DNA from 3 places in the Glutamicibacter sp. AOP5-A2-18 genome. Region 1 is predicted to be linked to each of the others. Evidence: predicted binding sites of a transcription regulator. Region 1 holds the regulator's gene; each other region holds the start of a gene.
What was found. Region 1 encodes Rex, which represses fermentation and respiration genes when NADH is low (regulators of the CRP and FNR family bind a similar motif). Its sites were predicted from a motif close to CTTGTGAANNNNTTCACAAG; they were not measured.
Positions count from the first base shown of each region.

Region 1 (10,089 bases):
GGTCCCGCGTGTGTGGACTCATCTGACGGCCATCGTCGCCGGGAAGCCCGTGCCGCTAAGAACATATGTCCCGGAGACTTTCCGACGATATGTTTTGGAACGATACGGTCGTGCCACCCCGTACCTGATGGGTGATGACGCCCAGCTGTGGTGGCGCAACTGGGAAGTCGGCTACGATCCAGCCGATCCAGTGGACCGCACCATCATCGCGACTCGCAAGGAAATCTTCCCGCTCTTTGGACTCGACCCCTGGTTTGACTGAGCCTTTGAACTTCATCGGTTAGGCAATTGCCGTGAATTTCACCATGGATAGCCCGGCGAAATCAATGGCCAGAAGGTCATATGCCGTTAGGGTTATGTGTGTGGCAATTGATGAAGTGTTCTCGGCTTTGGCAGAACCAACCCGACGCAAAATTATTGAAGCTCTCAAAAGCGAACCGAAAGCGGTGGGCGCTTTGGTAACCGAGCTGGAAATTTCCCAGCCCACGGTATCCAAGCACCTGAAGGTATTACGTGAGGCGCAGCTGGTGAGCATGGCCGCTGCCGGGCAGCGCCGTATCTACAGCATCGATACCTCCGCGCTAGAGCAGCTTGTTCGTTGGTGCGCCGATCTGCTGCCAGAACAAGTACTCGATGAGCAACAAGAACTCCATGAATCTGAAGCGGGCACTGAGCTGGCAACAACCGCCAACCCCACTGCGCAACAGATTGGCCGCAGCGTTGGCCGAGGCCTGGAACAAGTTACTGGACGTGCTCAAGAATTCTTGGAGCGGCTTCCGCGCTTTGGCCGCCGTCGCTAAGTGATCCCCAGTTTTCAAGTTACGGTTATGTTTCTGGTTTTTAACGGCAAATTTTAGCTCGGTGTGTTCTCCATGACACTCTCGAAAGCGGGGCAGTGTCGCAACGGGTAAGTTTCCCAGTGCGCATGTTCCTGCCCCGTTTGATGAGGAGAGAAACTTGGATACGCACTTAACAACGATTCGTGATGAAGTTTTCCGTCGTAACCCCGGAGAATCAGAATTCCACCAAGCGGTCACCGAAGTATTCGACAGCCTTGAAGCTGTATCGCTCAAACATCCCGAATATGCTGAAGCAGCGATCCTGCAACGCTTGTGCGAACCCGAACGACAGATCATTTTCCGTGTGCCATGGGTTGATGACCAAGGTCGAGTCCAAATCAACCGAGGCTTCCGCGTTGAGTTCAACTCCGCATTAGGCCCGTACAAAGGTGGACTGCGTTTCCACCCCTCGGTGTACCTAGGCATCGTCAAGTTCCTAGGCTTTGAACAAATCTTCAAGAATTCCCTAACCGGTATGCCTATTGGTGGCGGCAAGGGTGGGTCTGACTTTGATCCACGGGGAAAGTCCAACGGTGAAGTTATGCGCTTCTGCCAATCGTTCATGACCGAGCTGTACCGTCACATTGGCGAATACACCGATGTGCCTGCCGGTGATATTGGCGTGGGCGGCCGCGAAATCGGCTATCTCTTCGGACAGTACAAGCGCATTACCAACCGCTACGAATCTGGCGTCTTGACCGGCAAAGGACTGAGCTGGGGCGGCTCGTTGGTTCGCCCGGAAGCAACCGGCTACGGGGCCGTGATCTTCACCCAAGAAATGCTCAAGACCCGCGGCCAGTCCTTCGACGGGCAACGGGTGATTATCTCGGGATCCGGTAACGTGGCCATTCACGCCATCGAGAAAGCTGCCAACCTAGGCGCCAAGGTCGTGACCGCATCGGACTCGGCCGGCTACATCGTTGACGAAGATGGCATCGACCTAGAACTGCTACGCCAGATCAAGGAAGTTGAGCGCGGACGTATTGCCGAATACGCACAACGCCGTGGAACCAGCAGGGTGCACTACGTTGAAGCTGGCAGCGTGTGGGACGTTGCTGGAACCGTCGCACTGCCCTGCGCAACGCAGAACGAGCTGGATGAAAGTGCCGCGAAGAAGATGGTGGCCGCAGGAACCATTGCTGTTGCCGAAGGCGCCAATATGCCAACAACCGCTGCTGCAACCTCACTCTTCCAAGAAGCCGGGGTGCTCTTTGGCCCAGGTAAGGCAGCCAACGCAGGTGGCGTGGCAACCTCAGCGCTGGAAATGCAACAAAACGCCAGCCGTGACTCGTGGAGTTTCGAACACACCGAGCAGCGTCTGACCGAGATCATGGTGGGCATTCACGACCGATGTGCGACAACCGCTGACGAGTACGGCATACCAGGCAATTATGTTGCCGGTGCCAACATCGCTGGCTTTGTGAAGGTAGCGGACGCCATGCTGGCCCAAGGCGTCATCTAGGGGAATCCTTTGATTACGACTCGCGTGTCACCGCCGGTTGTATTGGACCGTGGCTCGCGAATTGTCTCAATTAAGCAACAAAATTTTTGATTCAGATGCGCCCTGAAGTGTTGCGTGATGCGAAAGTTACCAAAGTGCGATTAGACTAGGACAAAGCGAACGTGAACCTGATCGCCGATGTTGATCCAAAGTCGTGTAAGTTCACCTTCGCTAGTAACGCGACGAAATAGAGATCAGCGTCAGGAGAATATCCCGCATGACGGATAGACAGAATTTTGCAGGAGCCCGTTTCATGACGGTAGCCGAAGTGGCTGACATGATGCGTGTTTCCAAAATGACGGTTTATCGGCTGATTCACGCAGGCGATCTGCCTGCCGTTCAGTTCGGTCGCTCCTATCGTGTACCGGAGAACGCTGTCGAATCCTACCTAAGTGCCGCGGCTATTGATCCGCAGCACGGTACTGGTTCATACGGCCGTTAGTCCGCACGATGGTCAGAGCATGACCGAAAAGCGGGTAATCTATTAAGGAACGTTTAACGTCCGGTCAACCTTGTCCTTTTGCTTGCGTGCAAGCAGATATTTTGGGTTGACGCATTTATTAGTTTGTGAGGAACCATTATGGGCTCTGTTATCAAGAAGCGCCGCAAGCGTATGTCCAAGAAGAAGCACCGTAAATTGCTTCGTAAGACTCGTCACCAGCGTCGCAATAAGAAGTAAATCTACTTCGAGCACTTTGCCGCTAGGCAATCATCGCCACCGATATGCAGTTGAACTGCAAACGGTGGCGATTGCTTTATCCAGAAGTAACTAACACCCTGCTAAGAGCCGGAACGGCGCAGGATAGAGCGCCTAGCGGCCCACAGCGCACCGATGACTCCGGCTGCTCGCAGGCTGAGCTTGGCGGCTCGTTGGCCGGTGCGGAAATCGTAAACTTGCCAGCCTCTGCGCTTGGCGTAGGCACGTAACCGAGCATCCGGATTGATGCACACAGGATGGCCAACGGCTTCTAGCAATGGAACGTCATTGTAGGAATCCGAGTAGGCCCAGGAACGCGAAAGTGAGATCCCGCGAGCCTTAGCCAGGGACCGAACAGCTTGCGCTTTTTCGGCTGCGTGAAGAATTGGGCTAGCCAACGCCCCGGTGTACAAACCGTCCTTACTTTCCACCACGGTGCCCAAAGCGCCGGAAAGATTGAGCCGATCCGAGATGACATTCGCCACTTCCAGGGGAGTGGCGGTGACCAGCCAGACTTCGCGACCTACATGCAGGTGCTGACGGGCAATGGCCACGGTCCCGGACCACAGCTTCGGTTCGATGAACTCGTCATAGATCTCGTTGCCGATTTGCTCAATTTCGGCCACCGGGATTCCGCGCACCATCATCAACGCACGGTCACGAATCTGATGGATGTCGCCCAAATGCTCGCCACGGGCGGCATAGCGCAGTTGTTTCAACGCGAACCATAGGATCTCGCGGAATTGGAAGAATTTGTGTTCACGGAGTTTGCGCGCCAGTAGATAAAGCGAGGCACCGCGAACCAGGGTGTTGTCCACATCAAAAAATGCGGCGACGGTACCCGATGCCGGAGCTTGAGACTGCGTGGAGTCAAATTCTGAGGAAGACATTTGATCCAGTTTATTTCATCTTAAAGTTCAAGCGTGGTTACGGCTCGTGAGATTATGGACAGGTGAGTACTTTGCATCAGATTCAACTGTTGGTTAGAAAAGACTGCCACCTTTGTCACGCCGCTCGGCAGACAGTGGCAGAAGTGACGGGCCGGTTGAATATGGAATTTTCTGAGATAGACATAGATCAGAATCCTGATCTGTTGGCAAAGCATCATGAAGAGGTTCCAGTGCTGTTCATTGACGGACAGGTCCGAGACTTCTGGACCATCGATCCACAACGGCTTGAGCGTCTGCTCACCAACTAGCCGTTGCCACAAACATGAACATGCGCGGTGCTCGCTTAGCCCATTGGAAAGTGCAGGGGAACGAAGATGTCTGAGCTTGAAGCTCGTGTCCTGCCTGAAGCCACCTTGGCTCGACTCACTCAGTACCTGCGGGCGTTGAACACTCTCGAAGCCCAAGGGCGCGAACGCACCAGCTCCGGGGTGTTGGCCAAAGAGGCTGGGGTGAACCCCTCAATCTTGCGTAAGGATCTTTCATGGCTCGGCTCCTATGGAACGCGTGGAGTCGGTTATGTCGTGCGAGAACTGGCTGAACACATCAGTCGGACCTTGGGGCTGAACCAAGACTGGAAAGTAGCGATTGTCGGTGCCGGTAACCTGGGCCGCGCGTTGAGCGGATACGCGGGTTTCACTTCGCGTGGCTTCAATGTCAAAGCCATTTTGGATGTTGACCCTACCCTAATCGGTGACAAAGTCGGTGAACTGACCGTTGAGTCAATAGCGGATCTTGCCCAAGTAGTAGCCCGCGAAGAAATCAACATTGCGGTGCTAGCGGTCCCTGGCGACGCTGCTCAAGATCTCGTTTATGTACTTGCTGAAAATTCCGTGCGATCGGTGCTCTCTTTTGCCCCGAAACCTTTGAAAGTTCCAACCGGCATGAACTTACGCCGTGTTGATCTGTCGACTGAATTGCAGATTCTGGCTTATCTGGCCGTGCAAGGCTAACCAGCTTTTAGTAATAAAAAAGGCGTTGCCTGTTTTGTCAGTGATGACAAAACAGGCAACGCCTTAGCTATTTGCCCTGAAGTCAGGGCGCTCCAGCTGTTTACCGGTAACCGGCGCGACGAGCCATGCGACGGGCTGCAATGTATTCGGATGATGGACGAAGCCAAGCAAAGACCACACCAGCAATGCCAAGCAATACACCAATGATGTAGACCGCGCTCAGGACACCGGCCTGGGAGTCGCCGTACATGCTGATGGCGGACACGGTTGAGAACATGCCGAACAGTGACAGTACAGCCAAGATGGTAGCGATAATGCGCATCGCGCCCACACCACGGCCTACAAAGAAGCCCACCAAGAAGTACAGAAGTACCGAGATGATGGCACCAACAATGCTGATGCCGGCCACTACCGAGCTGGCCTGTGCCATGAACGCTTCGGGGCTGTTCATCATCTGCTGCAGGGTTGGGTCGTTAGCCATTTCAGGCGAACTTTCCATCTGCGTTTCTAGTTCTGTCTCCACCGCTGCCCACTGGGAAGCAACCATGTTGGTGAACAGATTTGAGGTGGAGATCATCCAGCTAGCAATCGCACCGACAACACCCGAAAGCAGAATCAAGATAAAAGCAATCTGCAAGGTCTTTGGTCGGGTTGCTGGAGGCTGAACTGCGGCGTAGCCACCCTGGGTAGGGAACTGGTTGTAGCCAGCAGTCATCGGAGCTTGTGCGTAAGGATCTTGCCCGGCTTGCGGGTTCTGACCGTATGGGTTTTGTCCGTACGGGGAAGGCTGCTGTGCATACGGGTTTTCGCCGTAAGGGTTCGGATTTGAACCTTGAGCGCCGGACTCAGGATTGTAGGGCTGGCCGGGTTGATTCGGGTCGTAATTACTCATGATCCATCATCCTTTAGGGGTCAACTTGTTGTTGTGTTCAAGACTAGTACTCGGCGCTGTGAGCTACCCCATCCAAAAGGATGGTTTTTCTATATGGGAATCCCATGCATGGGCTGTGAATAGTTGATGGTGGACACAATATGACTATTTTGCACTGAACATTTGAGAGACTGGAGGTATGCCTTTATCGACCGTCCATTTGTTGCGCCACGGGGAAGTTTTCAACCCTGACCGTATTCTTTACGGACGGATCCCCGGCTACGGGCTCTCCGAGCTGGGATTCAAAATGGCTGATGCGGCCGGCGAATTTTTCGCTCAGCGTCAGGCCGAGGGAGCCAATGTGGTTCGCTTGGTTGCTTCGCCATTGATCCGTGCCCAGCAAACCGCTGCTCCCACCAGCCACGCCCTGAACCTGCCGATTCGCACTGATGACCGCGTCATCGAAGCCGGTAACAAACTTCAAGGCCTGTCCAAGGTCGCCGAGCACCTTCGTCAGCCGAAGTTCTGGCCATTGTTGGTCAACCCACTCAAGCCATCATGGGGCGAACCTTATGCGCAGCAGGTTCAGCGCATGCGTGAAGCCATGGATGCGCATCGTCGCGCTGCTGTCGCCGAACACGGCGAAGGCGCCGAAGTGATCATTGTTAGTCACCAGCTTCCTATCTGGGTCACTCGCCGAGCAGCCGAGAAGAAGCCGTTGTGGCACGACCCGCGTCAGCGCGAATGCACGCTGGCCTCGGTCACGAGCTTCGACTTTGAAGGGGACGAATTAGTCTCCGTGAGGTACACCGAACCAAACCCCGAGCTACTGGCCGGCGCAGCGAATATTCCTGGAGCCTAAGTAAATGACTGATCCTGTGCCAACCCCGCGCAATCTGAGCCGACGCACCATGCTGCGTTCGTTGATGCTTACCGCCGCGATCGTTCCCTTGGCTGCTTGCGGCGCCAAGGAAGATTCGTTGACTGCGCAAGCAAACAACGGCGATGGGAAAAACTACATTGCTGGCGACGGAGCTGTGCAGGAATACGAAGCATCCAAGCGCAGCGAACCAGTAGACATCACCGCGACCACGTACCACGGCACCGACGTTGACTTCAGTAAGTGGGAAGGCAAGCCGGTAGTGCTGAACTTCTGGTACGCCGCCTGTGCACCGTGTCGCATCGAAGCTCCAGATTTGAAGAAGTTGGCCAACAAGTTTGGCGACAAGGTGGAATTCATTGGCGTCAACGTGCGCGATGAAGCGGAGGCAGCCAAGGCGTTTGAACGCACCTTTGACCTTCCTTATGAATCAATCCAAGACACCTCTGGCGATATTCAGCTAGCTATGACCAAGTACGTGCCTTTGCAAGCCGTTCCTTCCACCCTGGTCCTAGACCGCAAGGGACGAGTGCGCGCCCGCGTTATTGGTGCAGCGGATCCGGGCACTTTGAAGTCGCTGATCGATACTGCTTTGACCGAAGAGTTGTGAGCTAGGCGTTGACCTCAAATCCATTTGCCGACATCGTCCTAGACGGGTCGTTATTACTCGCGTCGCCGGTAGCGGTGTTGGCGGGATTAGTATCATTTCTTTCTCCCTGCGTTCTGCCACTGGTTCCCGGATTTCTTGGCTACGTCACCGGCCTGACCGGAGCGGATCTCAAAGAACACCGACGAGGCCGGGTAGTCCTTGGAATCTTGCTGTTTGTTCTTGGATTCTCCGTAGTTTTCATCGCAGCTGGCGTGCTGTTCAGCCAGGCGACCGCCTGGCTAAAATTCAACGGATCGTGGGTCACCCAGATTCTGGGCATTGTCGTAATTTTTATGGGCATCGTCTTCATGGGCGGATTCTCATGGATGCAGCGTGACCGTAAGATCCACAAAAAACCACCGGCCGGGCTATGGGGTGCTCCGGTACTTGGCCTGACCTTCGGTCTAGGCTGGGCACCGTGCATCGGCCCAACCTTGAGCGCGGTACTAATCATGTCAACCGGTGGCGGAGCCAACGTCGCACGAGGCACATTGCTCACGGCGTTCTACTGCCTAGGACTAGGGTTGCCGTTCATCCTGATAGCCCTTGGACTACAGCGCGGAATGCAGGCATTAGCGTTCTTCCGCAAACATCAGGTATTCATCATGCGTTTTGGCGGCGCAATGCTCATGGCCCTCGGCGTAGCCATGGTGACTGGCCTATGGGGCACTTGGGTGTCAGAACTGCAAAACTGGTTTGCCAATGAAGTGAGGTTGCCAATTTAATGGCGAAAAAACAACGGAAGTCCAAAGGCACCCAAGACGCACCCGCATTAGGGTTCGTCGGTACCCTGCGGTGGATCTGGACTCAACTAACATCCATGCCAACAGCTTTGTTCTTGCTGTTGCTATTGGCTGTTGCTGCTGTACCGGGATCGATTTTCCCGCAGCGTCCCTCGGGGCCAGAAAACGTCGTAGGCTACATTGACCAGCACCCGGTGGCCGGTCCATGGCTTGATCGCTTCCAGATGTTCAACGTCTATTCCTCGGTCTGGTTCTCAGCGATCTACATTCTGCTGTTCATCTCCTTGGTTGGCTGCATCATTCCGCGTGTGCGTAAGCACGCGCAAGCACTGCGTACTCCACCACCACGCACTCCGGCTCGCCTTAACCGTTTGCCGCAATATACTTCCTACGAGATTCTCGAAGGTGAGTCGGATACCCCCGATGATGACCAAATCATTGAGGACTCCTACAAGATCCTGAAAAAGCGTGGTTATCGAGTAGAACGCCGCGAGGATGCGACGGGACGTTCGGTAGCAGCAGAACGTGGTTACGTTCGTGAAATCGGCAACCTGATGTTCCACATCTCGTTGATTGGTGTGCTGGTTGCCGCCGCCGTGGGTGGGGCCTTCGGCTACACCGGACAGCGTGTGGTTGTTGAGGGGGAGACCTTCGTTAACTCGCTGGTTGCCTACGACTCGTTCACTCCGGGAACCGCGTTTAATGCTGACAAACTTCCTGGTTACTCGGTGAAACTCGATAAATTCGACATCGTCTTTGACCGTGAATCAGAGGCACATTTTGGACAGCCGCTGGACTTCACCGCGCACGTGCAGGTCCGTAAGACTGCGCAGTCAGAACCGGTAAAACAAGACCTGAAAGTGAACCATCCGCTACGTATTAATGGCGCGGATGTTTACTTGGTGGGCAACGGCTATGCACCGGTCATCACCGTGCGTGATGGTAAAGGCAACGTTTCTTACTCGGGTCCGGTAGCTTCAGTTCCGCAGGACTCCGTTTACACTTCAATCTTCGTGCTGAAGGTGCCTGACGCTAAGCCCGATCAGCTGGGCTTCCAGGGATTCCTACTTCCTACCGCGCTGGTAGATGAAAAGGGATTTGGTATCTCGGGAGATCCTAACGCGATCAACCCGCAGCTGCACCTGAACTCCTTCTACGGTGATCTAGGCCTAGACAATGGCAATCCGCAGAACGTCTTTGTGCTGGATACCGCGAAGATGAAGGCACTGAACAGTCGCGACCTCGACGCCGGTGGTATTCGTCTTGAAGCTGGCCAGACCTACGATCTTCCAGATGGCAAGGGAAGCATCACCTTTGATGACCTCAAGCGCTACGTAGCCTTGGATGTGAACTACGACCCGGGCAAGCTGCCAATTGGTATCTTTGCGGCTCTGGCTCTCATCGGACTTGGCGTCTCGCTGTTTACTCCGCGTCGTCGTGTCTGGATCAAACTGGTGCAGGTTGATGGCAAGCGTAGTATCGAATATGCGCTGTTGGCCCGTGGCGAAGACCCACGACTGGAACGCGAAGCTTCAGAACTACAAAAAATCTTTGACAAGGCTTGGCCATTGGCAAGCCAGGAGCAGAACCAAGGAGCAGTAAATGGGTAACGCTGGGGCATTATCACCAATTAATGAATCGCTGGGTGAATACAGCCAGTTGTTCATGCTGCTGGCAGCCATGGTCTATGGCGTAGTCTTCATCATCTTTGCTCTTGATTTGGCCAAGACCAACAAGTCCATTACCGAGATGGACTCTGCTGCGCTCAAGCGTGACGAAGAACTGCTCGTTGGTGCTGGCAACGTTGTTGCTGGAAGCAATCGCAAACGCCGCGGCGAAAATAGCCGAGCAGATCACATCAGTGAAGAGATCGTCTCGGACAAGATGACCTACACCAGCTTCTCGGCGAAGCGCCCCATGGCGCGCATCGCCGTAGTGCTGATGTGGCTTGCCGCTGCGCTTCACGGTTTCGCTGTGGTTTCCCGTGCTCTGGCTGCTCACCGTGTGCC
Region 1 is NZ_JBQSVW010000001.1:2,666,609-2,676,697, reverse strand. Features, by position in the region: gene ACT3RW_RS12875 (acetoin utilization protein AcuC) at 1-262, shown strand, start outside; gene ACT3RW_RS12870 (ArsR/SmtB family transcription factor) at 363-800, shown strand; gene gdhA (NADP-specific glutamate dehydrogenase) at 958-2,301, shown strand; gene ACT3RW_RS12860 (helix-turn-helix domain-containing protein) at 2,558-2,782, shown strand; gene ACT3RW_RS12855 (30S ribosomal protein bS22) at 2,921-3,019, shown strand; gene ACT3RW_RS12850 (HAD family hydrolase) at 3,121-3,927, opposite strand; gene ACT3RW_RS12845 (glutaredoxin family protein) at 3,990-4,235, shown strand; gene ACT3RW_RS12840 (redox-sensing transcriptional repressor Rex) at 4,302-4,937, shown strand; gene ACT3RW_RS12835 (hypothetical protein) at 5,038-5,829, opposite strand; gene ACT3RW_RS12830 (histidine phosphatase family protein) at 6,008-6,670, shown strand; gene ACT3RW_RS12825 (TlpA family protein disulfide reductase) at 6,675-7,298, shown strand; gene ACT3RW_RS12820 (cytochrome c biogenesis CcdA family protein) at 7,307-8,062, shown strand; gene resB (cytochrome c biogenesis protein ResB) at 8,062-9,690, shown strand; gene ccsB (c-type cytochrome biogenesis protein CcsB) at 9,683-10,089, shown strand, end outside.

Region 2 (10,089 bases), 2.3 Mb from region 1:
AGCAGTGAACCTTCTGCACCAAAATCAACCTGTGGGGTTGCCACGTTGAAGTTGATCCAGTCGGTCTGATCTACCGGAACCATGGAGCCATCGTCATCGGTGTTGTACCAGGTGTAGCCAAGGACACGGTAGGAGATATCTGCAGCATCTTCATCCAGGCCAAGGGCCGAGAGGGAGACTGGCAGGATTGCCGTATTGGTGTCAAAGGTGTTGGTATCAACATCGCCAAGCACACCGTTCACTGGCTGAAGATCAACCTGTTCGTCGGTCGCCAGATCGAAGGTTGCTGCTAGATCCAGATCAATCTCGTCCATCACGGTGGTGAAGGTGACAAAGTCTGCCTTGCCATCGCTATTGGTATCAATCTCAACGTCCAGCTCGGTGCCACCGGCTAGGTGAGCCCAGTTCTCCCAAGTGGAAATACCGATGTTCAACTGACCATCGGCCACACCGGTACGAGGTGCAGTGCTTGATGCACCGACGTACTGCAGGTCCATGGAACGTGCTGCAGGAATGGCATCCAGCGAAGCGTCGCCGCGATCGCTGGAAGCACCAAGTTCAAAGGCACCAAGCAACGAGGTAACCTCGGTAGCGCCTTCACCAGCGGTGATGTCCTTGCCCTTGAGCTTCAGCGAGGTGGTGTTAGAACCCTTCTTCAGCTTCTTGACCGACCCGGACATATCCGAGGTCAGCTTTGGAGCAGCCTGTACAGGAACACGCAAGGTTGGAGCGTCACTGCTGGTCAGCTCAACGCGACCGGTAGTGTCGGCAATCCACGTGCGAGCCAAACCGGACTGAGTGGTTTCCATCGTTGGATCGATGGTCTTAGTCCACTGCTGCGGATCAACCTTCAGGGTCACCGTCAACTCGGCGGTGCCGCCAGCTGGGACAGTAACGCTGTTTTGATCCAAGGTGTAGCTTGCGCCCGGGATCTGGGTTGCAGCTACGTAGTCAGCCTTGTAGGTCTGAGCCTTGTCGCTGGTGTTCTTCACGGTGATCTTGCGCTGTGCGGAGTAGCCCTTCTTACCGTCAAGCTCAATCACGCCAAAGACCACGCTGGTCAGATCCGGTGCTTCAGAATCGTAGGCAAATGCTGGAGTATCCAATGCAGCATCGGCCATCACTCGGCCAGCACCCACACGGTTTGGTCCATAAGCTTCGCCATTGGCTGCCTTGATATCGGTGGCAGCGGTATTCATGATGACGCTCTTAGCCTGGTACGGGGTGTAGTCGCTGTCCTGAAGAACCAGAGCTGCGATACCTGCAACCAGTGGGGTAGCCATCGAGGTGCCCGACATGACTGCGGTACCGGTGCCGGTTCCGACGCCTACCGAGCTAATCTGCGTACCTGGGGCTGCTACGTCTGGCTTCGCCACACCGTTGGTGCCGTGTACGCCACGCGATGATGAGGAGTTCAGCGTGTCACCTGCTCCTGATTCGCTGGAGGAGGCTCCAACAAAATCAGGGGACAGGGTAACCTTCAACGTTCCGGCTTCAGCAGCTGGACGCAATTTTTCGGACTGATCCAAAGTGAACTGAGCACCTGGGATCGTAGCGTTACCGGCAATGCCAGCGTCGAAGAGGTTAGCCTCGGAATCCAAGAGCACTCCGGTGGCGCCGGCGGCTTCAGCGTTGTTGAAGCGAGCGCCGGATCCACAAGGGAATTCGCCGTTCTCGCTCCACTTGAGCCAAACCCACTTGCCTTCCAGAGAACCTGCTTCGAATGGCTCGCAACCAAATTCATTGCCAGCCGGGGCCATAACTACATCGCCCGAGAGCGCAGCAGCATCAGCCTTGGCGTAGTTGAAGTTTGCGGAGTACTGTCCGGATGCCGAACCGGCAACATCACTTGGTCCATCAATCTGGATTTTATCCAGGGTGACGTGTGAGCCTACCGAGTTGGCTACGGTCAGTGAGGATCGCGAGTTACCTGGCGAACCGCCGACGTCGGTGACATCTCCTGCGTTACCCGAGGCTACTACCGAGAGGATGCCGGCCTTGGTCAGGGCATCAACAATGTCGTTTTCCGGATCCTCGGTAGGTGAGTGATCTGAACCCAAAGACATGTTCACTACCTGGGCGCGGTCGGAGAAATCGCCGTCACCGTTGGGATCCAGAACGTAATCCAGTGCCTGGCCCACTACCGATGAGGAGCCGGAACAGCCAAAGACGCGAATGCCGATGAGCTGTGCTTCCGGAGCGGAGCCGGGGCCAACTTTCATCTCTGATAGGGCCTTGGTATCAAGGTCCGAGTATTTTCCGGTGAAGGTGGAACCATCTGCGTTTACGCCGTAGCCTGCGGTGGTGCCCGCAACGTGGGAACCGTGGCCGGCTGCTTCACAGTCCAATGGGTTGGGGTCTGGGTGCGGAATCGGCTGGTAGGTGTCATCGGCATCGTTAGCGTTGTAGTCATCGCCAACAAGGTCCCAGCCACCAATGAACTTATCGCCGTCGCGCAGTTTTGATTCTGCAGAAGGAAGTTCCGTTGATGCTTGGGCTTGCTTGTAGGCTTCCAAGGTACCTGGCCCACCGAAGCTTGCGTGGGTGTAATCAACGCCGGTATCCAGTACAGCTACCTTGACGCCTTTACCGGTCTTGTCCAAGGACTTCCAAGATTCCAAGGCCCCGGTATCAACGACCGACGAGCGGTTGGAAGGCTTCTTTGGAACGATGGAACTGATTTTTGCTACGTCACTACGTTCAGCGAGCTTTCGCAGATTATCCGCGTCACCGGTCAGCGCCACACCCTGCAATGCATTGTGGGTGGTGTAGATGATTGAAGACTTGGACTCGGCGGCGAGCTGCTTGCCCTTGGCCTTAACGTCCTTGTCCATCTTCTTTACCTTGGCAGCATCTTTTTTCTTGCCTGATTTTTTGACGGTTTCAAATGCTCCGTCGCCCTCAAATTGGACAAAGACGGATACCTTGCCGCTGGCCTTAGCTAGTGGCCCTGAAACCTTCAGTTTTGATAGCGCCTGGGTGTCGCTAATTGGTAGCGAGAAAGCTTGTTCGCCATCTGCTGGTTGGGGGATACCTGCTGCACTTGCCGGTCCTGACAAGGTGACAGCCATTGCAAGTGCAGTGGCTGACCCCAAGATCAGACGCGGCACTCGTTGCGTGCGCCGAGTGACCATGATTCTCCTAGCTGGGCTGGATAGCGGTAGTGCTCCCGTCATGGGCGGGCGAAAATGGCAAAGCGGTGCGAGCTTTGATGATCGTCCGAGGCCCACGTCCGCTAGTACGAGGGCCTATAGCTAGGAATCCTAGGTGACCCACAGCATATATCAAGGGGTTGTTGAATAATTTTCTGTAAACGGTATCGTGCGTGGCTTGGCGGTTTCACAATAAAATCCGCGCACCACCGCGACAAACCCGCCCAGCGTTAGCGACCGAGCGCGTCGATTTTTTAGAAAAAATAGACGCATTGTTACTCAGCAGTTGGCTAATGCTAGGCGGGTTTGTTGTTGGCCCATCGAGGTGAACCTAGATGCTATGAGCCGTGGTTAGAGGCGGTTCAAGAAGCTATGAACTCGCTCGTCGAGTAGCTCGATGCGTTCGGCAACAACCACCATTGGATCCGGGTAGATCGGATTTTTTGGAGGTGGAATGCGCACATTGCGTGAGCATTCGAAGTTCAGGCAAATCAAGGTGCCCAAGGTGTCACCGTCACGTCCGGCCTGTCCAGCTTTGCGTGTGGTCCACATGCCCACGGCAACAGGAATGTTGACGTCTCGGCACATCTCGCACATGGTGACGTTGGTCGGCTTGCGCTCGCCACTTGCTGGGCGCAACAAGATGCCACGGGTGTTTCCTGAACTATCGGTGTGGAACAGGTAACCGCGCTGCTGCAACTTGGAATCTCGCCAACCCAAGTACTCCATGGAATCCCAGTCCAGGGTGGCGAAGTTCTCTGGAAGCGTCAGTCGCTTTGCTTCTTGGCGGGTGGCGTTAACGAAAGATGAGCGAATGATTTTTTCGGTCAATGGCTGCATGATAATCCTCAAATTATCCGCGCACAGAAAAAGGGCGCACGGAAGTTTTAGTCAAAAAAGGGAGACTGAGGTCTGCAACGTAAAAAAGATGCGGGTGCGCCAATCAAAGCCCGCAGGCCTAAACCTTTGGCGGGAGACTTTCTAGCTAACCCCGTTCGACGCGCAGACGAACGGGTGGAGCGTCAAAGTGGCTTGCATAGCCGACCGCCCTTTCCCGTGACCTATTCACGCATCGAAATAAATGTTCTAAAGCAACCGTAGCAAGAGTGATCGAAACTTGCCAATGAGCGTGATCACGCTTAAACGTGGTGCCGGTCGCATTCAATAATGAATGCGACCGGCACCATGGTGAATCAGGTTTTGACCCCGGGCTTAGCGCCGTCCACCCTGCCACAAGGCATCAAATGGGGTGTTTCCCGAAACGCGGTTGCGAATGCCCTCGGTAACAAAGGCCTTAGCCGTGCGGGCAGCTTCCAGCGCGGTAGCGCCCTTGGCGAGCTCCGCGGTCACGGCTGCTGCCAGTGAGCAACCAGCACCTGAAACGGCGACTTCGCCGATCTTCTTTTCGCGAAGAATTTCTAGGGTTGTGTCGTCGTAGAAGACATCAATAGCGTCTTCGCCAGCGATGCGTACCCCACCCTTAGCCAATACTGCAGCGCCGGAGATTTCGTGAATCTTCTTGGTTGCTTCGACCAGATCTTCTTCGGTGCTGATCTTCAGTCCGGAAAGCTGTTCTGCTTCAAAGTGGTTTGGGGTCACGAAGGTAGCTAATGGCAGCAGTTCGGCCTTCAACGCTTCGTCGGTATCCAGTGCGTGGCCAGGTTCCTGACCCTTGCAGATCAAAACTGGGTCCAGCAAAACGTTGTCCCACTTCTGGGACTTCAATGCGGTGGCCACGGTGTTGATGGTTGCTGGTGAACCCATCATGCCGAGCTTGACGGTGCTCAACTTGTCTTCGTAGCAAGTTTGGATTGCTTCGAGCTGATCTGCAATGACCTGCTGATCGACTGGCACAAAGCGGTGGTTCCACGAATCCTTAGGATCAAAGGAGACAATGCAAGTCAGGGCAACGATGCCGTAGGTTCCCAGTTCCTGGAAAGTCTTCAAATCGGCCTGAGCACCTGCACCGCCGGTGGCTTCGGAACCTGCGATAGTCAAGGTTATGGCTGGAGCAACAATGTTTGTATTAGTCATAGTCTCAATTGAATGTAGTACGGATTTCGAACGGTTAGTTGTGCTGCCAGAAAGTCAGCGTGGTCGCTTTGGACCAACCTTCAGGCAAGCTAGCAGCATGCTCTTGCGTAGCTACCATCAGTAGCCAGGGCAGTCCATGGCTGAAAGCGGATCCGGCCAAGTTGGCCAGTACCGCGCGGCGGGCGACATCTGGATCATCGGGAGAGAACAAGTCCGGGTCGCTGAGCAGACCGTACGTTGCACCAAAGTGCATTCGTCCGCGGGCGACCGGGCGGTCAAAGTCGGTCACCTCGACAACATCATAGTTTTCCATGGGAGCTTCAAAAAGCCCTGAGGTGTCCGCCAGCTTGACGACTTGTTCTACATCTTCTGGCTTACCAGCTAGCAAGTGCATGGTTGCACTTTGCTCCCAGCCCTCGCCCTGTAACTTTGCGACGGTGCTGTCATTAGCTGGGCCCAAGAAGATCAAACGCTGTGCATCGGACGGGGCGGTCCATGAATCATCAGGCCAGTAACGAAGGATCTCTACGTCGTCGCCGTTTTGATTCACTGAACGAATTTCCTGCTGGTTAGGGAAAGACGCAATACGATCACGCAATGATGCGTAGCCGCTGGTCCAACCTGGTAGTGCTCGCGCAGTTCCGCTCATAGTGCTGCGTTCTCCTTTTGAATCGCTAGGGGTCACCTATCGGCATCACTGACTTTACGCCTAAAAACTGGGCAATACTCAACTGTGTTTCTAGGATTTCTCTGTCAGCGAGGACAGCCGATATCTAGGAAGCTTTAGACCGCTTTAGCGCCGAGCTCACCGAATGATCCGTTTCCATCTTGCCAGCGGTTTTGGGATCAATGAGAGACAGAATGTCTTCAAAGAGGGAACGGACTACGGGCAGACGGCAAAGCACTGCAAATTTAGCGACCACAGGTGCCAAATTTTTGATCAGCGTATGTGAACGTCGTTGCTCAGGGGACTGGTCAAAGGCCCACGCGGTGAACACCTGCCGCGCAACAAGTAGCAAGAACCGGGGGAGATCTCGGCGGATACCTAGGGGAGGCAAAGGCCGAGCGCCACCAACAGCCTGTTCCCACATCATCAGTTCAATTTTGGTTACTTCTTCATTGGCATGCTCGCCAGAAAGCAAAAGCTTCAAAAACGCCGGCCCGAACTCATGATAGGGAGCCAAGGATTGCACGCCAGCTTCCAGCACGATGCGAATGTTGGTTTCTAAGGTATTGCCCTCATCGAGCCCGTCTTGGCACAACCGCAATTGCTCATTGCGTAGGTTCAGCAGCAGCTGCGCGACGATGTCTTCTTTGGACTCGAAGTAGTAGTACGCATGTGAAAGCGCTACCCCAGCATTGGCAGCGATGACCCGCATGCTTGATGCGCGGTATCCCTCAATGGCAAAACAGTCCAAGGCAGTCGCCAAAAGTTTGGCCTGCGTCTGTCGACCTTTTTCAGTGCGCGGTTGGATGCTCTTGAGCCTTTCGAACGGAAGCTAATGGAGTTGATTCTAGCATTTATTGAACGCGTTCAAAAAACTAAAACTTTCATGCGGATGCAAGCGAGGGCAATCACTAGGGGAGTAGATTCCTCGATTTACTGTTTCGAAGAATGCCAGATGAGATGCGGAATTTTGAGATCTAATGGTTCGAAAACTAAGTTGCACGTTCAAGCGTTCCTAAGTCGAGGGCCGTCAGCATGGGATACTTGCTAGGTAAGTGCTAATACAGCGGAACCGCGCGCTGGCATGAAACTCCACCCATTCCTTTGAGGTACGAGCATGCCTTCGCGACGAAGTTCTGGCGAACCACTTTTGACAAGGACAACTACATGGGCGCGAACAACGCCGAAAACAACCTGACCAAAGCCAATAAAGCGGTCTTCGCTTCAGCGAGGTCACCATACTTTTCCACGGTGCTCACCCTGATGGGTGCCATCGTGATCCTCTCAAACATCGGTGCATCCAAAGGCGTAAGCTTTGGCCCAATCATCACCGACGGAGGATTCTTTCTCTTTCCGTTGGCCTACATTCTCGGCGACGTTATTTCCGAGGTATACGGGCTAAAGGCTGCACGGCGGTCAATTATTCTCACCTTCGCACTCGCCATCTTTGCGGTGTTCTCCTTCTGGATCATGATCCAACTACCATCCGCCGAGTTCTACGACGGTCAAGAAGCACTCGAACGCACGCTGGGCCCAATCTGGCAGATCGTTCTCGCTTCGGCCTGCGGCTTCTTGGTTGGACAGTTTGCTAACTCGTGGGTGCTGGTCAAACTCAAGGAACGCACCGGGGAGCGTGGGCTCATTGGACGACTGATTGGTTCCAGCGGCGTCGGCGAATTCCTCGATACCCTGATTTTCTGCTCTGTCGCCGCACCGGTCATTGGTATTACCGATGCGCCGAACTTCATCAACTACGTAGTGGTCGGTTTTGTCTATAAGACAGCTGTCGAAATCATTCTTGTACCGGTGACTTCGCTGGTCATCAAATGGTTCAAGCAACGCGAACCAGGCTACATCCAAGCCGTAAACGCTAAGTAGTGAACAAAGGGCATCATCCGCGAGGACGATGCCCTTTGTGGTTGTAGCGGGATAACGTTACAAGCATGCAGACAGGTCAGAGCACCAAGATTGTCTTGGAAGCACGCGAGCTGATTATTGGCTACCAACAACGCGTCATTTGTGGTCCGCTAGATCTGCAGGTTTCCGCAGGCGACGGGGTGGGAATCATTGGAGCCAACGGTAGTGGCAAATCTACGTTGGTGCGCACCATCCTTGGACACCTATCGCCGGTGCAAGGCACTGTCGAATTTCTAGGTCTGCCCGTGAACGAGGACTCGCTAGCCTTCCGCCAGCATGTCGCTGTCCAGATCACCGATGGAGCGTTTTTTGAAGAACTCACCGTTGCTGAACACCTTGAATTGGTGGCTCGCGGCCACAATCTGAACTCTTGGAAACAAAGCGTCAGTGAAGAGCTGGAGTTTTTTGAGCTACAACAAGTAGCCGGGCTACTGCCCAGCGAGCTCTCCTCCGGCCAGCGTCGCAAGGTGCTGTTGGCGGCGACACTCATTCGGCCTGCACAGCTGATGATCCTTGATGAACCGGAGCAACGTTTAGATCTGCGTATCCGGCAGAAACTCTATGATCGATTGGCCGTACTCAGAGGTTCCGGGACGACACTTCTAGTAGTGACCCACGATCCGCAGATGCTGCGTCACTGTTTGAACCACGCCTTCTTGCTGAACGAAGATCAAGGTGAAGCCCTTCACTCCGAGGCCGGAGCGCAGTGGCTTGAACGCTAGAGAAAAACTTCTGCAGGAAAACAAATTTGATCCGCAGCAGTTGCTCAACCGCGCAAAGCGACGGCGCAACTTTTCAGAACGCTTTGATCACTTCTCTGATGTCTATGTATGGGTGCTGGCCGCGGTTGTTGCTTTGGCATATCTTTTCAGCGCGATCTTTGGCCTCATCTTTGCTCTTCTTGGGCAGACGGTAGCTCACGTACAGACACCGTGGACGGTATGGAGTTTGCAAGAGCTGTCGCCGGTACTGCTCATACTCAGCGCCATCTGCGTTCTACGGCTGTTTTTATACCTAGGGCCTGTAGGCGTGAATGCTGCCAAGGCGGACTGGTGGCTGCCGTTACCAATTAGCACCAGGCCCATTCTCGGCCGATCGATTCGAAGCGCACTACTGTCTGGATTGCTGACCAGCAGTTTTGTAGGGGTGCTTTGGCTGATTGTCATGTTTGGTTTGGTCGGTGCTTATGAACCGCTGGTAGCCCTTTACGCACTGATTAGTTTTGCATTATCCGGAGTGCTCTTGACCAGCCTTGCGGTTGTGTTGCAAAGCTACGGGCTGCAACCACGTGCACAACGCTGGCTGGGACGCTGCATCGTGGCCGCCATAGTTGTCCTTGCAGCATTCTGGTTCTTGCTTCAGGTGAAGATTCCGTGGGCAATAAGTGTCGTCGAAGGTGCGTCGAGCTCTGTGCTCCGGTTATCTGCATGGGCTCCTGCCGCAATCGGTTTGCTGTGCTTGAGTGTGCTCAGTACTTGGTGGGCATGGAAACGCAGCCCAAGGATCGGGGCGCGCGACATGCGCGTAGCCGGCGAGCATCAACGCTTGGCCTTGGGCTCTGCGATGCAAGCAGATACCAGAGGCGCCGTGGAGCCATCTTCGGCTTCAATTGGTCGCAGGCGACGTCGTGGGAACAAGCTTGCTTCCCGACTGCCGGTGGCCTGGCGCATTCTGGTGTTGCGTTTACTGCGAGGCGGGCGCTGGCATGCAACGCTGGGGTATCTGGTGATGGTCATGGCACTGGTTGCGACTGTTGAACAGGTGGCCAACCCGCTGAGCGCTCTGCTGTTTTACCTCGTGCTGTGTTTGTTGCTGACGATAAACGTAGCTGGAACTATTTCGCCTTTGATCTCGCAGCCGCAACTGACACAACACCTGGGACAATCTGCGGTTAAGCTACAACGAACAGCGGTACTTTTTGCAGTTTTCTATTGCGTGATCGCGTTGACCACGCTCACTGGGGGACTGGCATTGCTGGGCGTCGTTCAGCTGAGCAATTTCTGGTTGTGGGGTGCAGCAGTGATCGTCGGCTCCCTTGGCGGGGCAGCAGCCAGCCTAGGTCATGCGCAACGTAAAGAACGCGACTGGGAGAGCCTGTTAGGTGGCTCCACCAGCGATACAACAGTGGTCATGGTTCTGATGAATGAAGCGTCCACCTTAATTCCAGCGGTGGCCACTTACGCGCCGCTCTTTGCTTTAGTGCTCAGTCCTGAAACCGGAATTGGTTGGCCGCTGTGGGGAATTTCCGTGCTATTTGCTCTCCGGGCCCTACGACCATTTCTCGGACGGGCGTACGCAGGTTTACGCGGATAGGATCAG
Region 2 is NZ_JBQSVW010000001.1:399,203-409,291, forward strand. Features, by position in the region: gene ACT3RW_RS01940 (S8 family serine peptidase) at 1-3,134, opposite strand, end outside; gene ACT3RW_RS01945 (FBP domain-containing protein) at 3,504-3,992, opposite strand; gene ACT3RW_RS01950 (hydroxymethylpyrimidine/phosphomethylpyrimidine kinase) at 4,365-5,186, opposite strand; gene ACT3RW_RS01955 (hypothetical protein) at 5,221-5,835, opposite strand; gene ACT3RW_RS01960 (TetR/AcrR family transcriptional regulator) at 5,960-6,616, opposite strand; gene ACT3RW_RS01965 (queuosine precursor transporter) at 7,021-7,731, shown strand; gene ACT3RW_RS01970 (ABC transporter ATP-binding protein) at 7,797-8,492, shown strand; gene ACT3RW_RS01975 (hypothetical protein) at 8,482-10,083, shown strand.
Region 2: a site for Rex is predicted at 6,749-6,768, ahead of ACT3RW_RS01965 (queuosine precursor transporter). Genes of this name have one in related genera too.

Region 3 (10,089 bases), 1.1 Mb from region 1:
ACTAGCATCGAGGCCTCGCATTACCCTTAGGCCCGTTCAACGCTTATCTACTCATGCGCATCGAAATACGGATCACCTGACTCGCGCACAATTGGTCGTTACCAGGGGCACCCCTTAGAACAGCTGAACTCACCTACTCAGGCCCCCACGTTGCATCAACCGACCGACTCAGGAGATTTTACCGCAGCTTCGGACTTCCGCGCTTTGCGCTGAGTCTGGCTGGAGTTCGGAGAGCGCATGACGTTCCACCCCAACCTCTTGTTGCCTTCTTGTCACACTTCGGCAAATTCAACACCATATTCGAAACTATGTTCGAATCTGTTGATTTTTGGGGTCTATCCCCCTGTTTTTCGAGACTTCTAGCGTTATTTTGCGACTTGATGCAAAGTTTTACAGCTCAAATAGGCGCGAGTTGGCTCGACCACCCATAATGGATGTTGTACTTTGGCAGGCCTCTGTGCTTTTTGCCTGCGTCCAATCCACCGAAAGGTACTCCCCCTGTGAAACGCGCACTTCTTGAAGAGGACCACGAGCAGTTCCGTGAATTGGCAACGGAGTTCAATACTCGTGAAGTCTCCGGAAAATACGCCCAGTGGGAGAAGGACCACCAGATTCCACGTGAGGTTTGGCAGTCAGCCGGCGAGAACGGCTTGCTTGGGCTTGCTGTTCCTGAAGAGTTTGGCGGAATGGGAATCGATGACTACCGATTCCGTGTCGTTCTTGATGAAGAGTTCGTCCGCGCCGGGCACCTAGCCCTTGCCTTGGCCTTCCATCTGCACGATGATCTGGTTCTGCCGTACTTGATCAATTACGGTACTGACGAATTGAAGGCCAAGTGGCTTCCTCGGATGGTGGATGGTTCTACAATCACTTCTTGCGCCTTCACTGAGCCCGGAGCTGGTTCGGACCTACGTGCTGTTCGCACCAAGGCCGTACGTGATGGTGAGAATTGGCTGCTCAGCGGTCAGAAGACCTTCATAGGTAATGGTGCATTCGGAGATGCCGCTTTGGTACTTGCCCGTACTGACGGTGAAAGCGGTCGCGCCACGGCGCAGTCGTTCTCGTTGTTCATGGTTGAGCGTTCCGAGGGCTACAGCAACGGCACTCCCTTCGACAAGATGGGACTGCGTGCCTCTGACACCGCGGAGCTGTTCTTCGATGAGGTCAAGGTTTCTGATGCTGATCGCATTGGTGAGATCGGGCAGGGACTAACCTACGTCAAGGAACAGTTGCCTCAGGCACGCTTGGCTATTGCGGTAGCAGCATCTGCCATCGCCAGCGCATCATTTGAGCAAGCACTGGAGCACGCCTCCAATCGTTCAACCTTCGGTCAGGCCCTCACCGAGTACCAGAACACCCGCTTTGAACTGGCTAACCTGAAAACTGAGGCGCATGTCACCCAGACATTTGTTGATCAGGCGGTTGTTGCGTTTAACGAGGGTGAACTTAGTGCTGAGGAAGCTGCCGAAGTGAAGCTTTGGGCTAGTGAGAGCGCGAAAAAGCTTTCGGACAAGGCGTTGCAGATCCATGGTGGTTATGGCTACATCATGGAGTACCCAATTGCTCAATCCTTCACCGCGGCTCGTTTGTTGACCATCTTTGGTGGCACAAGTGAGATCATGCGTGAAACTATTGGACGAGCACTTTAAGCACTTTTGAAAGGACCTGATCACGTGCCAATCCGGCAGATCACAGTTTATGGAGAACCTGTTCTTCATCGTCGCGCAGTAGAAGTCACCGAGTTTGATGATGAGCTACGCCAGCTTGTTGCAGATATGCACGTGACCATGGACGAAGCCCACGGCGTGGGACTGGCTGCTCCGCAGGTTGGTATCGGTCTACGTCTATTCACCTATGTCTACGCAGACCAGGACACCGCTCCTGAGCGTGGTGTCATCATCAACCCGAAGCTAACCCTGTCCAAGGTGTCGCAAGCTCCGGCAGACGTTGATGACGAGTCCGAGGGTTGCTTGTCGGTCCCTGGGCTGAACTACCCGCTCAAGCGTGCGGACTATGCCAAGGTTGAAGGCTTTGATGAGTTCGGAAATCCGATCTCCTTCGAGGCTCACGACTGGTTCGCCCGGGTGATGCAGCACGAATACGATCACCTTGATGGTTTCCTCTACGTAGATAAGCTCCAACCTCGCTGGGATAAGCGTTGGAACAAAGCCAAGAAGTCTTTGGGCTGGGGCGTACCGGGCATTACCTGGTTGCCTGGCACCGACGAGGACCCCTTTGGTCACTAACGCTTTGGCTGCCTAGTTTGCAGTCTTGAAGTCAAGATATCGCTGATGTAGCGCCGCACCGAGTGTATCGGTCGGCGCTACATTTGTATTCCACACTTGCGTGGCTCGCCCTTGTTCAATCCAGAATGCATTAAACATGCCGTTGGTAGCTGGCATGATCGCTTTCTGCATGGGTGCATCGGCGATCAGATGCCGATCCGCGGTGGAGAGGTAGTACTCGTCGAACGGGCCTAACAACCGCTTGGGTAGTTCCACCTCGCCAGAGCTCTCAAGCTCTTGATGCGTGGCAGAGCCGGCAACTACTAGGTAATCCTCACCCCGCTCGTCTTGCCCTACTGCCACAAGCTGATCGGCCACCTCATTGGCCGCCTTGCGCATCGTTGTCAGGGTTTGTCCCGTGTACCAAGCGGCACCACGCAAAGTCGCAGGTGCATGGGAGCCTAGGTAGCGAAGCAACAATTCGTGCATCGGATCTGTGGGCACACGGTGATCACTGATCCAGCGATTTACCAGCACATAGTCTTGGGCGATCAGTTTGGCCTGCGCAGGAATCGGCCCCAAGCAGATTAGCCCGTTTTGTACCAGCACCAAGAGCACATGAAGTCCGCGCTGATTTTTAGTCGGTATCCCGTGACTCTCTAGCTCGGCAAAGATTGTGGCCCTACTGGCTCTTTGGTACTCAACAAGCAGTTTAGTGACGATGGTAGAGGCGCGGTCGATGGTTTGCGAATCTATCTGCAAAGCGCGCAAATTAGTCGCAGCTGTTTTCAGGGTACGCTCTCTGGCCGCCTGCACCATCCACTTGGCGTCCTGTGCCCTACAGATATGCAGGGTGCCACGCATGGTCCACGAACGAACGAGCTGGCCATCATTGAACAGCTCATTAACCTGTGCTCGGTTCGGTTCGGACGCTACCCGCTGAGCCAAGGCATAACGTCCGGCGGTGAAGTCTTGAGCTTGAATCGCCAACATATGCTCGGCTGCACCCAGCAAGCTTTGTGCAGGCTCACGTAATTTCTGACTGCGCATCCGCGCGGCCAACAACCGCTCTCGTTCCACGTCCTTGCCCTATCTCTCGCACCTAGAGCCGAGCGTAGCAGGAACGGGCTGGGGCATAAACGACTTTCGGGACCATGCCTCACGCATCATGCGCGAGGTACGGTCCCGAAAAGTCTTGCAGCTCTAGTTCTAGACGCTGACGGCTTCAGCCTTCACATCTGGAACAGCTACCGGGTGGGTGCCAGCGATCGATTCGATCACGCGCACTACTTGGCAGGAGTAACCGAACTCGTTGTCGTACCAAACGTAGACAACAGCGTTTTTGCCCGAAACAATGGTGGCCAAGCCATCAACGATGCCGGCACGACGTGAGCCAACAAAGTCGGTGGAAACCACTTCTGGGGAATCGATGTAGTCGATCTGCTTGTGCAGGTTCGAGGTCAGCGAGGTTTCACGCAGGTAAGCGTTCAACTCTTCCTTGCTGGTTTCGTTCTCCAGGGTCAGGTTCAAGATGGCCATGGAGACATCTGGGGTTGGTACGCGAATTGCGTTACCGGTCAGCTTGCCTTCGAACTCTGGCAGTGCCTTAGCAACAGCCTTGGCTGCACCGGTCTCGGTGATCACCATGTTCAGTGCAGCTGCGCGTCCGCGACGTTCGCCCTTGTGGAAATTGTCGATCAGGTTCTGGTCGTTGGTGAACGAGTGAACGGTCTCAACGTGTCCGTGGTTAACGCCGAACTTGTCGTTCAGCGCCTTGAGCACTGGGGTGATGGCGTTGGTGGTGCACGATGCTGCGGTGACAATCTTGTCTTCTGCAGTAATCCACGAATCGTTGATGCCGTGAACGATGTTCTTCAAGTCGCCCTTACCTGGAGCGGTAAGTAGAACGCGAGCAACACCCTTAGCTTCAAGGTGCTGGGACAGGCCAGCTTCATCGCGCCAGCGTCCGGTGTTGTCTACAACAATCGCGTTGTTGATTCCGTATTCGGTGTAATCAACGGTTGCTGGATCATTCGAGTAGATGACCTTGATCAGTGTTCCATTGGCGAGGATGGTGTTGTTTTCCTCGTCGACGGTGATCGAACCTTCAAAGCGGCCATGCACCGAGTCGCGGCGAAGCAACGAAGCACGCTTGACGATGTCATCATCCGAGCCCTTGCGCACAACGATTGCCCGCAGACGCAAGCCGTAACCGCCACGCTCAATCAGGATACGAGCGAGCAAGCGACCAATGCGACCAAATCCGTAGAGTACTACGTCCTTTGGTTCTGCGTCGGTAGCGCCGGCCTTGCCGACCTTTTCGCCCAGTTCGTTGCTGATAAATGAGTTCAGGTCGACGGAGCCAGATTCTTTGAACTTCTTGTTCAAGCGGCCAAGATCAACGGCGACCGAGCCAACATTGAGTGTCTCGATTTCATCGAGAATTGCTTTGGTTGCCTTCAGGCTTAGCTCTTCGCCATCGATGCGGCGCACAACGCGGTGTGCCTTGATGATGTCAATTGAAGACTGATTGATCAGCTTGCGGCCATATACGGAGGGCACCACATTGTTCTTGCGGTACAAACGTCCGATCAGTGGAATCATGGCCTCGGCGAGCTCTTCGCGCCCGCTCCATTCTTGCTGGGCGACGACAGACTGCTGGGTCAAAGGAAAATCCTTCCAATTCAGCCGACTTGCAGATCCATAAAGTCGGTTGGCACCGTGGGAAGCACCATTGCTTTTGCGGTGGTACGAGGTCACAGGATCATCCTCGTAAGTACTAAGTACATTTTCCATTCTAAACTGCGCAGAAATTTTCCGGACACCTAGATCTGTGAATCATCTCACTTGAGAAGTGAGGAAATATGCGGTGAATGGGATGGCCGATACGCCGGGTTTTGTCGCGCCGAAGCGGGACGGTCATCTATCTACGACTGCCGTTGCCGACAGCCTCTAGCGGTCCACCCGACTACATGGGGCGAACAGCCCTCATAACGCAGTCTGTCTGACCTTGCTCCGAGTGGGGTTTACCAAGCCATCCCGGTCACCCGGGACGCTGGTGGTCTCTTACACCACCGTTTCACCCTTACCAGGAAACCTGGCGGTCTATTTTCTGTGGCACTAGCCTGCGGGTTACCCCGAGTGGGCGTTACCCACCACCCTGTTCTGTGGAGCCCGGACGTTCCTCGGGACAATTGCTTGCCACGCGACCGTCTGGCCATCCCATTCGTTAACCATTCTAGCCCCGGGACTTTGCCTGCCGTAACGCGCTGAGCGAGGTGTTCAACACGGCAAACATGTCCTTGGCCATAGTCAATGCGATTTTTTGAATTCAGAGCACTAACACTGGTGCGCCCCAAGGAGCACCATTTTCCTAGCGACGATAGCTCAGTCTGCGGCGCGGAAGCATTCAAGGTTAATCGCGCAACGGCGAGGGTACATAAACTTCATTGTTAGCTAAACGCTGACTAGTGCCAGGATCATGTGCCGGCAACAGCACTATCGGCTGCATTCTGGCGAACTCTTTGATCTTGCGAAGTTGCTCAACAGCCAACTTAGGATTGTTGTTCACGCCGTCTGTCTTTTCCTGATCAAGTAGTGCCTGATCGTACGTCACGTCGCCGCCGAGGAAGTATGTGGCGTCGTCACCGAACACAACCACCGATAGATGTCCGGGAACGTGCCCAGGGGTGGGTACCCCAACGACCTTGCCGTCAGCGGTGATCGGGTAGGTCTTCTCCCATGGGCCAAGCGCGGGACCGGTCAAATGCAAGAGCTCTGGCTGAAAACCTGTTGGCCAGTGCTGCGGCACAGCGCCTTCGATGGTTGCGCGTAATGGCTTGCGGTAGAAGTCCCAGTGATCGTCGGTGACCAAAATACGTCGGGCGTCAGCAAGATCCCCCAAACCGTCGCCGTGATCATGGTGCAGGTGAGAAACCACTACTGCTTGCAGATCTTGGGGCTTTATTCCCTGCTGTGCAAGACGCGCGCCGATACCTTCCTCAGGGGCAACATTGATGTCGACAGCGCGATGGAAAAATGACTGCCAGCGTGGCAACCAACCAGGCGCGTTCGCATGTGGGGATTCGCCGGTATCAAACAAGATCGGGCCGTCGGGGTGATTGATGAGATAGGTGTTGATCGGCAATGGCTCGGTCCAGTTTTTGTCGCCAAATACCGCCTTTGCACGTCGTAGCAACACTGGCTTGGTAGCACTTTGCGTGCGATGACTCGGACGAATGCGAATCGTTCCGGTCTCCAAAACGGAAAGGCTGATGCTCATGGCTAGGACTCCTTGCGGCGATCGGTGGTATGGGTTTGGCTCAGTCCGCCTACGACGGCGTGAAAGAGAAGGTCACGGATTTGAGTGGCAAGCTCTTCTGCTGGCCGACGTTTCTCGGCTTCCAACCAGGCAATTACAGTCCAAATGACGCCAGCTGCCAGCGCCTCGGAGCTTACTTCTGCAGGCACGGGTCCACCGGCTAGTCCGGCAGACAGCGGAGAGTGCGCACGTAAGCGCTCGGCCAGAAACTGCACCAGGCGGTGATGTATTTGCATTCCACCTGAACTGCGCAGCACTCGTGCGAAGAACACCTCATTGAGAGCGATCCTGCGAATCACGGTTAGGAACGCAGTCTCCATTGCTTGAGCTTGCTGCGTCGGGGGTAAATCACCGGCAAGAGTCACGCCCTCGAATGCGGCTTCTAGTCGGCTCATCGCGGCGTCCTCGAAGGAACTGGCGAGGTCCAGAAAAACAGCATAGAAGGTCGGACGGGTCAGCCCAGCCTCGCTGACGATATCGGTAATGGTCACCTCTTCTGGAACACGTTCATCCAGAAGCCGAAGAGCAGCGTCGCGTAACCGAAGGTGTGACTTACCGGGTTTCAAAGAGGAATTCTTACGCATGTAAATATCTTACATCTGTAAAACTATCCCTACATAGTGCTCTTCAGCACGTGCTTGACGGTCAGTTTCAACGACAGCAAAGACAGCACGGAGCGTCACCGATACTTCCGAGGTGGAGCATCCAGGTAGTTGCGCTCCCTTTTGGATATGACAGGGTCGGATTCCGATAAGCTGGAAAGCGTGCTTATTTTGTTGCCGCCTTCTGAAGGCAAGACAGCCCATACTCAAGGTGCTCCGTTTGAAATGGAAACACTCTCGTTTCCGGAACTAACTGATGATCGTCACCAAGTGATCGATTCTCTTGCGCAAGTTTCTGCTCGCGAAGATGCCATGGAAGTCTTAGGCGTTGGTGCCTCACTAGCTAACGAAGTAGCTCGCAATATCTCACTGCACACTGAACCGGCAGCCCGGGCACACGATATTTATTCAGGTGTGCTTTTTGAGGCTTTGAACTACGCGTCATTGGATAAGCCAGCGAAGTTGCGGGCAGATCAAAGCATTCTGGTCATTTCTGCATTATGGGGCGCCGTCAGATTTGATGACCGGATCCCACCGTACCGACTTTCTATGTCCACCAAGCTTGAACCACTGGGCAGGCTCGGGAGCTGGTGGAAGAAACGACTAACTCCAGTATTGGACGAGATGGCCGGGAACCAGCTCATCATCGACGCACGCTCGAGTACCTACATGGCGGCCTACAAGCCACGCAACTCAAATAGCGTAGCTGTCAATGTATTTCAGTTACGTAACGGTGTTCCGAAGGTCGTATCGCACTTCGCCAAACACACTCGTGGCGAAGTTGCCCGGTTCTTGGTGCAGCAAACAGTCGAGCCCAAGACGGCGACGGAATTGCTTGAACTGATTCAATCCAAGTGGGAGGCCACCCTGGTGGACGACAAAAAGGGTCAAGCACTAAATATTCTGCTACCCGAAGACCACCAGTTCACCACCACAAAGTAGAAAGAACCAGCCTCTCGTCTTGGCGCACACGACAAAAAACAAACTTTCCCTCTTCTGCTTGTGATTCAATTCACATAGGCTTCAAGCATGACGTCCTACGTCATACGTCCTTCCAATTTTCAGGAACCATACCCCTTTTCAGCGCAAACGGGGCCATAGCGGCCACCACATTAGAGGAAGCGGACCCTGCGGTGCCGCCGGGAACCTTCAAAGAAATAAATCTCGGAACCGACCGCACCGAAAACAACTTCTTCTATCGCATCCCCGCTCTCGCTCACTTGGGCGACGGGGTAGTTCTCGCCGCGTGGTAAGGCCGTCCGGGAAACGCCTCAGATGCACCGAACCCCAATAGCATCGTGCAGCGCAAAAGCACCGATAACGGTGCAACGTGGGGGCCAGTAACCACTGTCGCGGCCGGCTTCACCGGCTCCCCCGAACAAGGAAAGCACGGCTATTCTGACCCCAGTTATGTGGTGGATGACGAAATCGGAAAGACCTTCGCCTTCTTTATCTACTCCAAGGATCAAGGCTTCGTAGGGAGCATTTGGGGCCTTGACGATGCCAACCGGCAAGTGCTCAGCGCAGCTGTTGTCGAATCCACCGATGACGGAGCCACGTGGAGCAAGCCTCGACTGATTACCGATGTCGTCAAACCAGGAGACAGCGCGGTCCCCGGCGCTGTACGTTCGACCTTCGCCACGTCCGGTCAAGGCATCCAGATAACCCGCGACCAATACGCCGGGCGCCTCGTTCAGCAATACGCCGGAGATGTCATGCAGGCCGATGGCACCCGAGCGATTCAAGCCTTCTCGGTGTATTCCGATGACCACGAAGCAACGTGGAAACATGGAGAATTCACCGGACGGGCCATGGACGAGAACAAAGTGGTTGAACTATCCGACGGTCGGCTCATGCTCAATTCCCGTGACAACGCCGGCGGTGGATATCGAACGGTAGCTATTTCTAATGATGGTGGCCACAGCTACTCGGAGGTCACCCAGGATAAGAACCTCCCCGATCCCACAAATAACGCACACATCACCCAGATGTTCCCGGATGCGCAGGCCAAAAAGTTGCTGTATGCCGGAGCCAATTCACAAACTTCGCGCTCCAACGTTTCGGCTCGAGTCTCATGCGACGACGGAAAACCTGGCCAGGGTTGCGCACCATTCGTCGTGGTTTCTCCGCGTACTCGGTAGCCGATGTCTTGGATAATGGAAAATTTGGCGTGTTCTACGAAGCTAACTACACCGACGCAATGCAGCTTGCCACATTCGATGAAGAATGGTTGAACTACGTCTGTGCTCCGATGCAGGCAGAATCGTTCACCGCCAGGTCAGGATCCACTCTTGACGTTCCAGTGACTATCACGAATCAGGAAGACGAGGCGCTCTCGGGTACCATCGCGGTGGGCACCTCAACGCAATTCAGCGCCACAGCAAAATCGGTCACCAATCTTGCCGCAGGCGCCAGCACCACCATCAACCTTCCAGTCACTGTCGCGTCCACCGCGCTTGGAAACCAGAGTCTACAGCTGCAGTTCACGAGTAGCACTGGAAAAACTTCTCAGGTATCTGTGTCCGCTCAGATCACCGGCGAAGAAACCGCTGGCCTTAACATTTTGGGTCAACGCACGGATACGAGTCGAGACTTGGCTGTGGACCCTTCTGTGGTCGGTGAAAAAGTTCCGTACAGCTTCCGTGTGAATAGCATTGGAAACATCGCTCAATGGGTCGCACCAACTGCAGGTAACTTCTCACCGTTTGCCGCCAGCCCAATTGGACAGCCCAGCCCGGCGGGCAATTGCCGCTACTCGAACCTACCTGCGGGTGCAGGCTACACCTGCGCCACTCCACGCCATGAGGTAACCAGCAATGAGCTAGCCAACGGATTCTTTATTCCTCAAACGCACTGGACTTCTGGCCGGGTCGGCAGCAACGCCATCGTGGATGAATACACAATCACGGGTCAAGAAGTCGACCTCGTCGATCGCCAGCCT
Region 3 is NZ_JBQSVW010000001.1:1,590,250-1,600,338, reverse strand. Features, by position in the region: gene ACT3RW_RS07525 (acyl-CoA dehydrogenase family protein) at 501-1,649, shown strand; gene def (peptide deformylase) at 1,674-2,246, shown strand; gene ACT3RW_RS07515 (winged helix DNA-binding domain-containing protein) at 2,259-3,305, opposite strand; gene ACT3RW_RS07510 (glyceraldehyde-3-phosphate dehydrogenase) at 3,435-4,892, opposite strand; RNA gene rnpB (RNase P RNA component class A) at 5,096-5,450, opposite strand; gene ACT3RW_RS07500 (N-acyl homoserine lactonase family protein) at 5,641-6,507, opposite strand; gene ACT3RW_RS07495 (TetR/AcrR family transcriptional regulator) at 6,510-7,130, opposite strand; gene ACT3RW_RS07490 (YaaA family protein) at 7,278-8,090, shown strand; gene ACT3RW_RS07485 (sialidase family protein) at 8,447-9,289, shown strand; gene ACT3RW_RS07480 (DUF7507 domain-containing protein) at 9,223-10,089, shown strand, end outside.
Region 3: a site for Rex is predicted at 5,056-5,075, ahead of ACT3RW_RS07510 (glyceraldehyde-3-phosphate dehydrogenase). Genes of this name have one in related genera too.